One region of the Priestia sp. P5 genome, then DNA from elsewhere that is predicted to be linked to it. Evidence: riboswitches for the same ligand, from Rfam matches in the RefSeq annotation. Region 1 holds a riboswitch; the other holds the start of a gene.
The links. Region 1 has a riboswitch for FMN ahead of ribE (riboflavin synthase). Riboswitches for the same ligand answer to the same signal wherever they lie in the genome.
Positions count from the first base shown of each region.

Region 2: linked by a shared signal. The riboswitch ahead of MMB69_RS02705 (ECF transporter S component) and the one ahead of ribE (riboflavin synthase) in region 1 are both predicted to bind FMN.

Region 1 covers NZ_JAKWFJ010000002.1:703,384-710,937, forward strand. Annotated here, with positions in the region: gene metH (methionine synthase) at 1-816, opposite strand, end outside; gene MMB69_RS20340 (bifunctional homocysteine S-methyltransferase/methylenetetrahydrofolate reductase) at 817-2,655, opposite strand; SAM riboswitch class I at 2,763-2,869, opposite strand; gene MMB69_RS20345 (YkvI family membrane protein) at 3,213-4,247, shown strand; FMN riboswitch at 4,355-4,505, shown strand; gene ribE (riboflavin synthase) at 4,784-5,443, shown strand; gene MMB69_RS20355 (bifunctional 3,4-dihydroxy-2-butanone-4-phosphate synthase/GTP cyclohydrolase II) at 5,460-6,653, shown strand; gene ribH (6,7-dimethyl-8-ribityllumazine synthase) at 6,745-7,215, shown strand.
Region 2 covers NZ_JAKWFJ010000001.1:518,266-525,819, reverse strand. Annotated here, with positions in the region: gene MMB69_RS02730 (DUF2663 family protein) at 1-130, opposite strand, end outside; gene MMB69_RS02725 (CPBP family intramembrane glutamic endopeptidase) at 222-827, opposite strand; gene MMB69_RS02720 (RecQ family ATP-dependent DNA helicase) at 827-2,344, opposite strand; gene MMB69_RS02715 (YpbB family protein) at 2,368-3,417, opposite strand; gene MMB69_RS02710 (ferredoxin) at 3,675-3,923, shown strand; gene MMB69_RS02705 (ECF transporter S component) at 4,002-4,577, opposite strand; FMN riboswitch at 4,732-4,874, opposite strand; gene serA (phosphoglycerate dehydrogenase) at 5,173-6,747, shown strand; gene MMB69_RS02695 (peptidoglycan DD-metalloendopeptidase family protein) at 6,779-7,468, opposite strand.

The DNA of each region.
Region 1 (7,554 bases):
TTGAGCAAGCAGCTCAGGGGATTCATGATAATTGCCTTCTTCATCCGGAAGTCCAGCGTTTGGATAACAGCTAACTGCTGAAGTGGCTAGGTCTGAAAGAGAGCGAATATGATCCGTCATAAATTCAGGGCCTGTCGCGCAGTTAAGTCCGACTGAAAGAGGCTTCATGTGTTCCAGTGATAAGTAAAAAGATTCGATATCTTGACCAGCGAGAGTTGTTCCCATCGGCTCAATTGTTCCTGAAATCATAATAGGAACTTCGATTTTTAGTTTTTCAAACGCCGCTGTAATGCCTAGAAATGCGGCTTTTACGTTCAGCATGTCTTGACAGGTTTCGACTAAAAGCAAGTCAACGCCGCCGTCTAACAAACCTCGAGCTTGCTCTTCGTACGATTCTACTAACTCAGGGAATGTAATACCTCCGGTAACAGAGAGAGTTTTAGTGGTAGGACCGATAGCTCCAGCTACGAACCTAGGCCATTCGGGAGTTGAATATTTATCGCGGGCTGCACAAGCAAGCTTCACAGCTTCGATATTCAATTCATACGCCAAGTGACCTAAATCGTATTCATCAAGTACGGTAGATGTTGAGCCGAACGTATTGGTTTCAATGATGTCAGCACCTGCTGCAAAGTACTCTTCATGAATGCGCTGAATGACATGAGGCGCTGTTCGAGTCAAATATTCGTTGCAGCCTTCATATTCTTCGCCGCCAAAATCTTCAGCGGTTAAATCAGCGTCTTGAATCATCGTTCCCATTGCTCCATCGATGACGAGTATTCGCTTCTTTAGTTGTTGTTCGATAAGTGAGCTCATTTATATCTTCCTTTCTGATGTAACAAGTTGCTTGTCATGAATATAGCGTGTTAGAATTTCGGTCATTTCATAGCGCATAAACGGCGTAATTAAGTAAATACCGTCAAATAGCTCATATGCTGTATCAATTAAGTTTTTTGCAATCGCAAGGCCTTCGACTTCACCGCGAAGCCGGTCATTTCCCGTTGCGTCCATGCGTTCTAGAATATCTTCTGATAATTTAATTCCAGGTACTTCATGGTGAATAAATCGAGCATTTCTTGCGCTTGTTAACGGCATGATCCCGATGTATACCGGCGTTGTTAAATGTTTGGTTGCTTCATATACCTCTTCAATTTGCTTAGTTGAATAGAGAGGCTGAGTAATAAAATAGTGAGCCCCGCAGTCGATTTTCTTTTCCAAACGCTGAACGGCTCGGTCTAAGTGACGCACGTTTGGGTTAAAGGCAGCTGCAATGGAAAAATTGGTTTTTTGACCAAGCGGTTTGCCGGAATAAGATAGTCCTTCATTAAACTGAGCGATTAAACTAATCAAGTCAAATGAAGATAAATCGTAGACTGAAGTGGCGCCAGGGAAATCGCCAACTTTTGACGGATCACCAGTAATTGCAAGTACTTGATTCATTCCTAGCGTATGAAGTCCCATTAAATGAGATTGAAGTCCAATTAAATTTCGATCGCGACAGGTAATATGAATAAGCGGTCGTGCTTTTGTTTCTTGCTGCATCAGTGTTGCCATTGCCAAGTTGCTGATGCGAGGTGAGGCAAGAGAATTATCAGCTAATGTAATAGCATCTACGCCGACTTTATCAAGTGCTTTTGCGCCTTCTAAAAATTTCGTCGGACCAAGCTGTTTGGGCGGATCTAGCTCGACGATAACCGAGCGGCGCTTCTTTACAATTTCATGCATATGAGGTTTATCCTGCTGCTCACGCTCTTGAACCGTAACGGCAGGTCTCATTTTAACGACTTTACTTGTAATCGGAGGCAGGTCTTTTAAGGCAGATGACATTGCGCGTACGTGGGCTGGTGTTGTACCGCAGCATCCTCCAATCAAGCGAACCCCTTGTTCGCGGAATAAACGTGCGCTTTCTACAAAGTAGTCTTCATTCGTTTCATATTCGAGCTTTCCTTCTACATACGCCGGAAGGCTGGCATTAGGGTAAGCAGATAAGAAAGCCCGATCAGGAAGCGGTACTTCTTCAAGAGACTGAATCATATGATAAGGACCTAAACGGCAGTTTAGCCCGACAACATCTGCTCCCAAGTCTTCTAGTTCTTTTAATGCATCTGCTAAAGGACGCCCATCTTGCAGTACGCCAATATCATGCAGGGAAACGTGGGTAATAATAGGCTTATCCGTTTCTTTTCTTGCCAGTGTAAGAACGGTCTTTAATTCTTCGAAATCATAGTATGTTTCAAATAAAAGGCCATCCACGCCTTCATTTAAAAGCCAAAACATTTGTTCACGAATGCTTCGCTTAACTTCTTCTAAACTAATAGCGTTTTTTTGGAAAGAACGAATTCCGCCGAGTGTACCAACCACGTAAGCCTGATCTTTTGCAGCTTGTTTCGCTAATTTTACACCAGCAACATTGATGTCTTTGACTGAATCTTCTAATCCATAACGGGCAAGTTTTTGATAATTAGCAGCGTACGTATTTGTTTGAATAACGTTTGCACCAGCTTCTACATAGGCTCTGTGAATACGAGAAACCTCTTCTGGTTTGGTGATGTTTAGTTCTTCAAAACAGCTGTCAATACCGTGTGAGTAAAGGAGGGTACCAGTGGCACCATCCCCAATTAAAATTTTAGACTTTAAATCTTCAAGTAACCCCATGTCAAAACCTCCTTAAATTGTTCCGCTTCTATTTCACGAGTGATTCGTTTTATGCAATATGCCGATAAAATAGAAAAAGTCTTCTTAAGAAGAAGACTTTTTTCGCCTTCTTATCTTCCAAGCAATAAATTGCTTGCTGGATTTAGCACCATGTCTCTAACGACTGGTTGCTGAGGTTTCAAAGGGCCAGTCCCTCCACCTCTCATGATAAGAATCAATTGTATATAATTGAAACATATTTTTTTAAATAGAAAGAATACTTATTTAATAATTTATCTGATTTTTAGAAATTATACAACAGTAAATTATGAATTTCCAGCAAATATTGAGGAAAATTTAAAAGGTAAAGGGAAAATATCCGTATATTTTGTTTAAAAATGACTGTTATGTTAGGGGTTAAGGAGTTTTTTTTAAGAAATACAAAAAGAAAATGAAAAATAAAAAATAAACGAAAAGGCACAAGCGCTGGGTATGCGTAGATTTACACGTAAAAAGGCTCGTCTTTTTTTAATCATTTCTACATATAGTGAACTATGAAGGGTAGAAGGGTGATGGGCATGAAAAGGTGGAAACTCACGCTGCAGGTTGCTGCTACGTATGTAGGAACCGTTGTAGGAGCCGGTTTTGCAACAGGCAAGGAAATTGTTCAATTTTTTACACAGTACGGAGAACTTGGAATGGTCGGAATTTTGGTCAGCGGCTTGTTTTTTATTTGGCTAGGTTCAAAAATGATGCTGCTTTCGCACGCAATTGGGGCTTCTTCTTATCAGCAGCTTAATACATATTTATTTGGTGATGTGCTTGGAAAAGTGGTAAACGGTGTAATGATTGTCATTTTATTTGGAGTAACTTCAGTCATGCTAGCGAGTACGGGGGCAATAGGAAAAGAACAGTTTGGGCTGTGGCCTCCTGTTGGGATGATTTTTACAATTGTTTTAACTTATATATTTATCGCAAGAGGAATTAACGGTATTTTAATGGTTAATTCTCTTGTTGTGCCGATGATGCTTTCATTTGCTTTTATCATCTTTGTGCCAAATATCAGCTATTTCTCACTGATTCAAACGAAGCCGGATTTAACGCTCGTCACGCAGTGGAAGTGGGCGGTTAGTCCCTTTTTATATATTTCCCTAAATCTAGCTTTGGCTCAGGCCGTTTTGGTTCCATTAGGAAGCTCCGTGAAAGATAGGAGCGTGATTAAAAAAGGGGCCGTAATAGGAGGATGTGTACTTACGTTTATGCTTGTTTCTACTCATCTTGCCCTTTCCAATTTGCCTTATTCATTTCAACTTGATATTCCTATGAGTGCCGTTGTTAAAAATATCTCAGCGTGGGTGAATGTTTTATTTACGGTAGTTGTGTTAGGCGAGATTTTTACTACATTGATTGGAAATGTATTTGGAATCGCTAAGCAGCTTCAGTCATTTCTTCCCCTGAATGATAAGCAAGCTTTTGCGTTTATTATCTTGGCATGCTTTATTATTGGGCAATTTGGATATGCACAGCTTCTTGAGTTTTTGTATCCGATATTTGGCTATATTGGACTAGCTTTTGTATGGATGCTATGTATTAAAAAAGAAAAAATAAGCTAAAAGCTAGATTTTAAAGAATAGATGTGAAAAAACGAAGTTAAATGATGTGACAAGTCGATTTTACTTTGCTATAATGTAAAACAAATAAGACTCTAGTAGTCGAATATATTATCCTTCGGGGTCGGGTGTAAGTCCCAACCGGCGGTGATAAAGCATATGCTTTTAAGCCCGTGACCCGTTTTCATACGATGTATGTTAGCGGTGGATCTAGTTAAAATCTAGAGCCGACAGTAAAAGTCTGGATGGGAGAAGGATCAGGAAGCACAGTTGTTTTTTTGTGTTGTATTAATAAGGGACAGGTTTGCCTTTTTTAAAGCTACCCTTGTTTTTGTACACAAAATATAACTGTTTATTTCGTATACAATTAGCGGAATTTTGCATAGATAAAACTGATTCAGCTCAGCCGACCCCTTGGACGTTTGTTCAAGGGGCTTTTTTATTTTCAGTGGTTGGGGGAAAGATAAATATGAAAAAAAAGCAGCTGCTGTTTCAAAACGGCATAAGAAGTTGGAATAGCGCCAAAGCAGGTGAAGAAAATGTTCACAGGTATTATTGAAGAAATTGGAAAAATAAAACGTATTCAAAAGGCTACAGAAGCAATTGTTCTTACGATTGATGCTAAGACCGTGTTAGAAGACGTGAACTTAGGGGACAGTATTTCAGTTAACGGCGTTTGTTTAACCGTAACGGCATACTCTCAAAATGAATTTACGGTCGACGTCATGCCGGAGACGATTAAAGCAAGTACCCTTCAGCTTCTAACCGTTGGATCACGTGTTAACTTAGAACGGGCGATGGCTGCAAATGGCCGGTTTGGAGGGCATTTTGTTAGCGGACACGTTGATGGAATTGGAACCATTGTAAGCAAAACACGTAAAGGAAATGCCTTTTATTATGAAATTCAAGTCGATCCTGAACTTCGTGAATTTATGATGTTAAAAGGATCTGTTTCCGTAGACGGAACAAGTCTTACTATTTTTGATGTCAGCAACCAATCATTTACTATTTCTCTTATTCCTCATACGGTGCTTCACACAGTCGTTGGAGACAAACAGCGAGGAGACAAGGTGAATATTGAATGCGATATGTTAGCTAAATATATGCATCAGATGATGACAAATAAGTCAACTCCTGGCGCCTCGAATCGTTCAGGTAACATGAAGGATTTATTGCAGCAGCATGGTTTTACAAATTAACAGTGAGGTGAAAGAGATGTTTCATAAAGTAGAAGAAGCCATTGAAGAGTTAAAAAAGGGAAAAGTGGTTATTGTATGCGATGATGAAGATCGAGAAAACGAAGGAGATTTTATTGCATTAGCCGAAAAAACGACGCCTGAGGTTATTAACTTTATGGCTACTCATGGAAGAGGATTAATTTGTACACCTGTTAATGAAGAAATTGCGCATAAATTGAATCTTCACCCGATGGTAGCGAACAATACGGATGTCCATGGAACAGCATTTACAGTAAGTATTGATCATATTTCAAGTACAACAGGTATCAGTGCATACGAACGCTCTGCTACCGTTATGGCTCTTGTAAATGAAGCGACGGTAGCAAGCGATTTTCAACGCCCAGGACATATTTTCCCGTTGATTGCAAAAGACGGGGGTGTTCTGCAGCGTGCAGGTCATACAGAGGCTGCTGTTGATTTAGCCGTATTAGCAGGAGGGAAGCCTGCGGGTGTTATTTGTGAAATTATGAATGAAGATGGAACAATGGCACGCGTACCGGATTTAACAAAAATTGCAGAGCAATTTGATTTAAAAATGATTACGATAAAAGATTTGATTGCCTACCGCCGCAAACATGACCAGCTTATTAGCCGTGAAGTAGAAGTGAGCTTACCTACGGCATTTGGTGAGTTTAAAGCTGTAGGGTATACAAATAAACTTGATAATAAAGAACATGTGGCTCTTATCAAAGGTGATATTGATCATAATAGCCCCGTTCTCGTTCGCGTTCACTCCGAGTGCTTGACTGGAGATGTGTTTGGCTCTGAGCGCTGCGACTGCGGTCCTCAGCTTCACGCGGCTCTTACGCAAATTGAAGAAGAAGGACGCGGCATTCTGCTGTATATGCGTCAAGAGGGCAGGGGCATTGGCTTATTAAATAAGCTAAGAGCATATAAGCTGCAGGAAGAAGGATACGATACCGTAGAAGCGAATGAAAAACTCGGGTTTGCTGCAGATTTACGAGAGTATGGAATCGGTGCTCAAATCTTAAAAGACCTTGGAGTCAAACAAATGAAGCTTTTAACGAATAACCCTCGTAAAATTACTGGGCTAAAAGGCTACGACCTTGAAGTGGTCGAGCGCGTGCCTCTTCAAATGCCGGCAGTGGATGCCAATAAAAAATACTTAGATACAAAAGCTAAAAAATTAGGCCACTTATTACATTTATAAGTTTACACTTTTTTTCGTTATAACAAATGAAGCTAATTCATGAAAAGAAATGTAAATAACTATACATTACTACTAGCAGGAGGAACAAAAGATGAATCATTTATATGAAGGAAATTTAGTAGGCACAGGATTAAAAATCGGAATCGTGGTAGGGCGTTTTAATGAATTTATTACAGGCCGTTTACTTAGTGGCGCAGAAGATGCGCTCAAACGTCACGGCGTAGCTGATGAAGATGTAGACGTGGCTTGGGTGCCGGGCGCTTATGAAATCCCATTAATCGCCAAAAAATTAGCTGAATCTAAAAAATATGATGCAGTTATTACGCTAGGCACCGTTATTCGAGGAGCTACTCCACACTTTGATTTTGTATGTAATGAAGTAGCAAAAGGTGTTGCATCTCAAAGCTTACAAACAGGCGTGCCAATTATCTTTGGTGTATTAACAACTGAAACAATTGAGCAAGCAATTGAGCGTGCAGGAACAAAAGCAGGAAATAAAGGATGGGAAGCTGCAGCATCAGCTATCGAAATGGCTAACCTTTCAAAAATGATTGAAGGATAATAGAGACCATTCCAGTTTTTATAAGCTGAAGAGTTAAAAGAGGCTGAAACAAAAGTATGTTAGTTGAAGGAAGATCCGAACGATGAATCGTTCGGATCTTTTCATTAGTAGGGTGAACGTAGGTTTCATTTATATGGTGGCTTCTAACTAAAGGGTAAGGCAAAGACTCCTGCAGGAAAAGCGGAAGAAGTGTGACCCCTCAGAAGCGGAAGCGACGAGGAGGCTCAGCGGCCGCGCGCGGAAAGCGAAGTCTTGCACGGAAATCAATTGCAGTGTAAAAAGCGATCCATACTATCTTATGTATCCCGTTTGTTCGCCTTTAGATTGGATTGATGTAGT
Region 2 (7,554 bases), on a different contig from region 1:
CTAAAAACAAAAGCTTCCATTTTTTCTCTTTAGCTTTCAGCTTATTAACTGTCTCTTTTCTTTTAATAACGCTCGCTAATATATATTGAAGTGTTTCATCGCTTTCAAAGTCTGTCACCTTGTTTTCCATCATTCCACCCCCTCGTATGCTAGTACAACATATGAGGGAATATAAAAGATTATGTGGGTAGCACTGAAAATAATGGCTGTCTCCTTAACCTTTACTGCATTAGTTCTTCTCGCTGTGCAGATTTCCCTTTTGATTTTCTTATCTGCAGACCTAATAAAAAATCAATGAGAAAATGAGTAAAAATCGTGACGTACAAATTTTCAGTCCACCAAAAAAGTAACCCTATTAAAAAGCTTAAAAACACAACCGAAATAAAAAGAAACCACTTTTTTAAATATCGAATGTGAACGAGTGCAAATACGATACTCGCCCAAAACAGGCCAAACTGAACTTGTATAACCCCTCGAAATAATATTTCTTCTGAACATGCAACAATTAGGCAAATAAGGGCTAGATGAGGAACAGAACGATTAGCAAATAAACGTTCATTAATCCCTCCGTCATCGTATAAATGCTCAGGTACGCATTTCATTAGAAGTATATCTCCTCCTACTACCAAGAGAGCTGTGCCTCCCCCGTACAATACAATAGAAGACCCATCCATCTGAAAAAACTGCAAAAAGGAATTCCATGAATCGAATGTAAAAAAACCGATGCCTAAAGCAATGAAGCAGATAAGCAGCTGTGTTACATATAAATTTTTAACTAGCTCTGCATCTGTCATGGATGAAATAAGCTCTTGCTGTGATTTTGCCATTATATCTCTCCTTGACGAAGCAAACGGGCTAATTCTAATTCCCAGCCTTGAAAGGTCCATTGCTCTTGCTCACCATTTGTTTTTTTATAGTTTTCTAAATTCAAGCCGCAGCAATCGCAACAATTCTCAAGCTCTGATTTTCCCCGCTCATTGAAATAGCCAAGCAGCACGTGACGACGGCATTCTTTTGTCTCAATAAACCCCTTCATTGCACGATACTTGTCATGTTTGTTTCGAAGACGTTTATTTACAGCTGCAACAATCGTTTCATGCAGCGATTCAGGAATTCCCCTGGGTTCAACATGTTCATTTTTCACTACATTTTCTCTGTACAAATAATAACGAATAAATCGCCAATGTGTTTCTTGAATACCCACTGTATAAAGAAAGTGAGACTCTACTTGTTTTAAAGGAATGGCCTGATCATGGTTTCGTAAATACGACAAGCAGTATAAGATGATATCTGAAGAAGGAAGCTCAATTTCAAGTAAAGAATGAGCAAAATCATCGTCTCCTTCAGCATAAAGCAAGATCGCAATACTGTTTCGCTGATCGCGTCCACTTCTTCCAATTTCCTGTACATATGCTTCTAGCTGCGTAGGTGTATGAAAATGAATAACAAAGCGAACATTCGATTTGTTAACCCCCATTCCAAATGCACTCGTGCAGCAAATGATATCAAGCTGATTTTCTAAAAATTGCTGTTGAACAAGCATTCTTTCATTCGGTTCCATTCCCCCGTGGTAATACTGCACTCGCTGTATCCCATTTTCCTTTAGAAGCTGTGTTAATGCTTCTGTCCAAGATCGGCTGGAACAATAGATAATCCCTGGACTTTGCAGTTCACTAACGTACATCAGTAACTTCTCTTTTTTCTCTTCAATACTTGCAACAAAATCAACTTTCATCGCAATATTACTTCGATTCATGGAATAGATGTGCTCGTTGACAGCAGGCAGCGATAAGTAGCGCTTAATATCTTCCACTACTTCCCTAGTCGCAGTTCCCGTTAGTGCCAGACATATCGGACTGCCAAGTTCCTTCCATATATCCCCTAGCTGTAGATAATCCAAACGAAAATCATGTCCCCACTGAGAAATACAGTGCGCCTCGTCCACAACGAAAAGGCCTACCTTTGCCTGCTTTAATGCTTCTACTACAACAGCATTTTGCAAAATTTCAGGAGATGCATAAATAAAACGATAAAAAGCTAAATCTTTTAGCGCCCGTCGTTTTTCTTCTTGTTGTAGGAAACTGTTTAAAGCAATAACCCGTTTTTCTCCACTTGCCTTTAGTTGTTGAACTTGATCTTCCATCAGTGAAATTAAAGGAGATACAATCAGCACCGGTCGGTTCAACAAATAAGCTGGGAGCTGATAACACAATGATTTTCCTGTTCCTGTAGGAAGAACCGCTAACACATTATGACCTGTTAAAATATCTTGAATAATCTCTTTTTGTCCTAGGCGAAATTGGCTATAGCCAAATTGTTTCTGTAGGAGTTGTTCTATTTTCACATCAAACACCACTTTTTTTAGTATCAGGTAAAATGTTTTGCTAATACGAGACGAATCTGAAAATAGGTAACGTCGTCTTTTACTTCTTCTTTTATCACCTTTAATTTATTTGTACGCAAACCTTCAAAAGCTGAGATAATTTCTTCCTGCTGCTTAGGCGATACGTATGCATCGATTGAAAAAGATGGAACAAACAGAGCTAATTCTGCAATATGATCTTCAATTGTACTTTCTTTTAAACGCCTTATATAAGCAATCTCTTCAAGCGTCTTGCCTTTTTGAAGCCAGCTATACGTTTTTACCGTCGAGCTCGTCAAAGGCAATTCTAAATATAGATCACGTAAAAAAGAAGAAAGTACATGAAAGCTTTCATTATTTTTACTCACTTTTTCAATGATATGGTGAATAACCCCTAAAAGTTGAATATGAACATAATGCTCATCGAGTTCATATTGATATGCTAACTGATTTTTTGTAAAGCCTACTCTTTGGTATCCAGTCAGTTGCAAAACAAAAAGAGACGCGTCCCGTTCCGTACAATCTTTCAAGCACGTTCGGAGCTCTTTGAATAGCTCGGCGGCTAACTCTTGACGCGTTTGCTTTTGAGACATAATATACGTTTTGACCCATTGAATAACCTCAGGATTTTTGGAAATGGGTAAAAACCCTTTTTGAAAATACTGTAGGTTTGATAAGGTCTGAATGAACAAAGTGATTCTTGCTAAAAATAATTGAGTACTGCTTGCGAATTTCCATCCGTCTAAAGCTGGATGAAAGGGCCGAGCCGTCAGTTCATCTTCAAGGCTTGCTTGTCCCTTATCTGTCATCACATACTTTTGATTTTCAGTTTCTTCAATATACTGCTGTTCTTTTAAATATGCAACGCAGGCTTCAAAAGAACGTTTATCTAAGTAAACAAATGACTGAAAAAGAAACGAAATTCCGAAAATTTTTCCGTCTTGAATCGTTTGAGCTGACTTTTTACCTGTTAATAAATGATAAATACCATAGGCGGTTCGCTCACCTTTTAACTGTTTTATACAAAATAAAATGCTAACTTGAATATAATTCAAAGGTGTCAACTTCCTTTCTCATTCATTGTACCAAAAGTGACCAATAGCATGTGAGATAAAGGCTTTTTAGCTCTTTACTTTATGTATCAAAACGTTTGGGTAAGTGAAGAAACCTTGATTTGATAAGCATTCTCAGTGACTTTTCTATTGAAAAGTTTTATAAATCATTTTACAATGAATAAGGAGAAATTTCACTCTTGATTCGCGAAGAGATTATATAATGAGAAATTTTCGAACACTTTACAGGAGGTCTTGTTATGCCAAAATATACAATTGTTGATAAAGATACTTGCATCGCATGCGGCGCTTGCGGAGCAGCAGCACCAGACATTTATGATTATGATGATGAAGGTATTGCATTCGTAACATTAGATGATAACCAAGGTGTAGTAGAAATTCCAGAAGATCTAGAAGATGATATGATGGATGCAATGGAAGGCTGCCCTACGGATTCAATTCGCGTAGCGGATGAAAAATTCGAAGGCGATGCTAATAAATTCGAATAAGTATTGAGCAAACCTGTAGTGTACATGCTGCAGGTTTTTTTATATATAAAAATCGCTCTCCCCGGGAGAGCGATTGAATTAAACAGCAATGCGACGCGTGATCCATTGCTTCATTTTTGAAAACAATAAGACAAAGATAACTCCTGTTGCTGCTCCTTTTATTAAGTTAAACGGCAAAATACCTGCAACGATATATTGACGTGCTTGTTCACTAGACATTTCTGGCGATTGTAAGAAGATTGTATACGCTGGTAAGAAGACATAATAATTTAAGACAGCCATGAGTACCGTCATTACCACCGTACCCGTAACCAAACCTATCGTTACGCCTTTAGCTGTTTTAAATCGGTTGAACATGTATGATACAGGAAGAACGAACAGTAAACCAGCCACAAAGTTCGCCACTTGACCAACTGGAACCCCTGTAGCACTTCCTTGAATTAAATAATTCAATAAATTCTTTATTCCTTCTACTATAACAGCAGCCATCGGTCCAAATACAAGTGCTGCTACGAGTGCAGGAATTTCGCTAAAATCAATTGTTAAAAACGGAGGTAATCCAGGAATCGGAAAATTAATCATCATTAAAATATAAGCAATACTACTTAACATTCCTAGTACAACCAGCTTTTGAGTTTTCTTACTTTGTTGCATCTTGCCTCTCTCCTTCTTTGTGATCCACTCTTCAAAGAAGAAAGGTTCAACTTTATATCCCCACGCAAAAACCTCCCAACAAATGATTCGTTGAGAGGAGACATGGCAGGCATATTTAATAAACGTTCATCACATTAGGTTTTGAACGCTGAACCTCCACCTTCTCCCATCCAGACTGTACTGTCGGCTTTGGAATTTCACCAAATCTGCTCGTATGTATTACATATAAGCTCGCGGGCTCAAAACAATTTGTTTTTTACCGCCGGTCGGGAATTTCACCCTGCCCCGAAGATAGACCAATATTTAATTATGAATTTATTATATGTTATCTCGAATTAAAAGTAAATAAAGAAGTTTTTTAATTCCTATTAAATTGATGTATTTTATAAACTTCATTACTGTTTTATATGTAAAATAAGGAAATAAGTGCATAACCAACAGCATTATGACATATTTATAGTTTCAATTTTACATTTATAATTGTGTATTTGATAACTAATCGTAAAGTTTAAAAAATGTAATTGACAGAATTTTTTTAACATGGTAAATTATCAAATATTTGATGATAGTAAAATCCAAGGGAGATGTTCACGTCATGTATAATGTATTAGTAGCTGATTCAATTAGCAATGAAGGTCTTGCTCCACTACTTGAAGCTCCTCATGTGAATCTTACGCGAAAAAAAGTTGAAGAAGTTGAGAATGATTTGCATACGTACGATGCGCTTTTAGTACGGAGTGCTACGACGGTTACAGAGGATTTGCTGGCAAAAATGCCGAATTTAAAAATTGTTGCCCGCGCTGGAGTAGGTGTCGATAATATTGATATTGAAGCCTCAACCAAACGAGGGGTTGTCGTTATTAACGCGCCGAACGGAAATACCATTTCAACAGCCGAACATACATTCGCTATGATGGCTAGCTTGTTTCGGCATATCCCCCAAGGAAATGCTTCAGTTAAAGCGCGCGAATGGAACCGCTCAGCATTTGTTGGAACAGAGCTTAATCGCAAACACCTGGGCATTATCGGATTTGGACGAATTGGCTCAGAGCTTGCCAAACGCGCAAAAGCCTTCAATATGAGCGTTCACGTTTACGATCCTTTTTTAACATCTTCCCGAGCTGAAAAGCTAGGCGTAGAACTATTATCCCTGGATGAATTACTAGCAGCAGCGGATGTTATTACCGTGCACACTCCGCTTACGAAAGAAACAAAGGGGTTGCTTAATCATGACACGTTAGCCAAAACAAAGAAGGGCGTGTTTTTATTAAACTGCGCACGCGGCGGGATCATTGACGAAAAAGCCTTAGTTCATTATTTAGAAATTGGCCATGTTCAAGGTGCAGCTATTGACGTATTTGAAGTTGAGCCGCCGATTGATAACCCTTTGTTACATTTTGATCAAGTTATCACAACTCCCCATTTAGGAGCTTCTACAAAAGAAGCTCAGCTTAACGTTGCTGAAGACGTGGCACATGACGTTTTGCGTTTTCTAGAAGGTAATCCTGTAAGCTCATCCATTAATTTACCGACGCTTTCTAAAGAAGTTTTTGAAAAAATTCAGCCGTTTACTAGCCTTACTAAACAAATGGGAGCTATTTTATCTCAATGCATGCGAGAACCTGTTCAGCATATCTCTATCTCCTACGGAGGTACAGTGACGGATTTGGAAACCACTTATATTACACGGAGCTTATTATCAGGCTTTTTAACTCATCGTATCGACTCACCTGTTAACGAAGTCAATGCTTCTATGATTGCCAAAGAACGAGGAATTACATTTGGTGAAAAAACATCGGAAGATACGCAAGGATATTCCAATATGATTGACGTTACAGTAACAGGCGAACAGCGTACATTTGCCATTACGGGCACCTATATAGCAGGCTATGGACCTCGAATTGTTAATATTGATTCGTTTGATATTGATTTTTATCCGGAAGGACATCTTCTTTATATCCGTCACAGCGATCAGCCCGGAGTTATTGGAAATGTGGGGAAAGTACTTGGAGATTTACGTATTAACATTGCTACCATGCAAGTGGGCCGTAAGCAAAAAGGCGGAGAAGCCATTATGATGCTTACTTTTGATAAGCTTTTAGATGATTCTGTCATCTCCTCGTTAAAACAAACAAGCGAAATTGTGACCATACAGCGTATTGAATTGTGACATTGAAAAAAGAGCCTTAGCGGCTCTTTTTTTATGGACTTATTTTTAACATTTGTCCTGCATTTAACATCGTATTTTCTAAATGATTCCACTTTCTTAGCTGATCCATACCTACTTCATATTTGACTGCGAGCTCAGATAATGTATCTCCTTGATGGATAAGAATACAGTTATCAGAAGTCTGATGTAACTGCTGAAAAACCGTGGCAGCTAAATCGCTTTTTACGTATGCCGATAGTTTTTGCTTGTCCAATTTGGCAAGTGGGTTTACTGCATTGGTTTTATCCGGATTCCAACTTCCTTGATGAACTTCAAAATGCAAATGTGCACCTGAAGATCGCCCTGTATTGCCAACTCGTCCAATTTTTTGACCTGCGGCTACAGAATTTCCTTCTGCAACAAAACGTTCCTCTAGATGAGCATAGACCGTTTCGTATCCATTCGTTTGTTTGATAAAAACAACCTGTCCGTATGTATTTGAATAGTAAGAGCGGCTCACCACTCCTTTTGCAACAGCATACACCTGTGTACCTACAGGTGCTGCTATGTCAATTCCAAAGTGTTTGGCGTGACGAGAACCAAATATATCAGTTAAGACTCCTTGAACCGGCCACTCCCACTGCCTCTCTTCTGCTTTTACCATTTGCCCGCCAAAAAATAAAAGACCTATACACAATCCCATTACTAATACAACCAATATTCTCCTTAACACGTCAATCATGAAGAAAGAACCTCCTATGTAGATCATTGCACACAAAACATACTATATGCCAATTCCTTCTCTTTTAGACTTGTTTATAGAAAAAA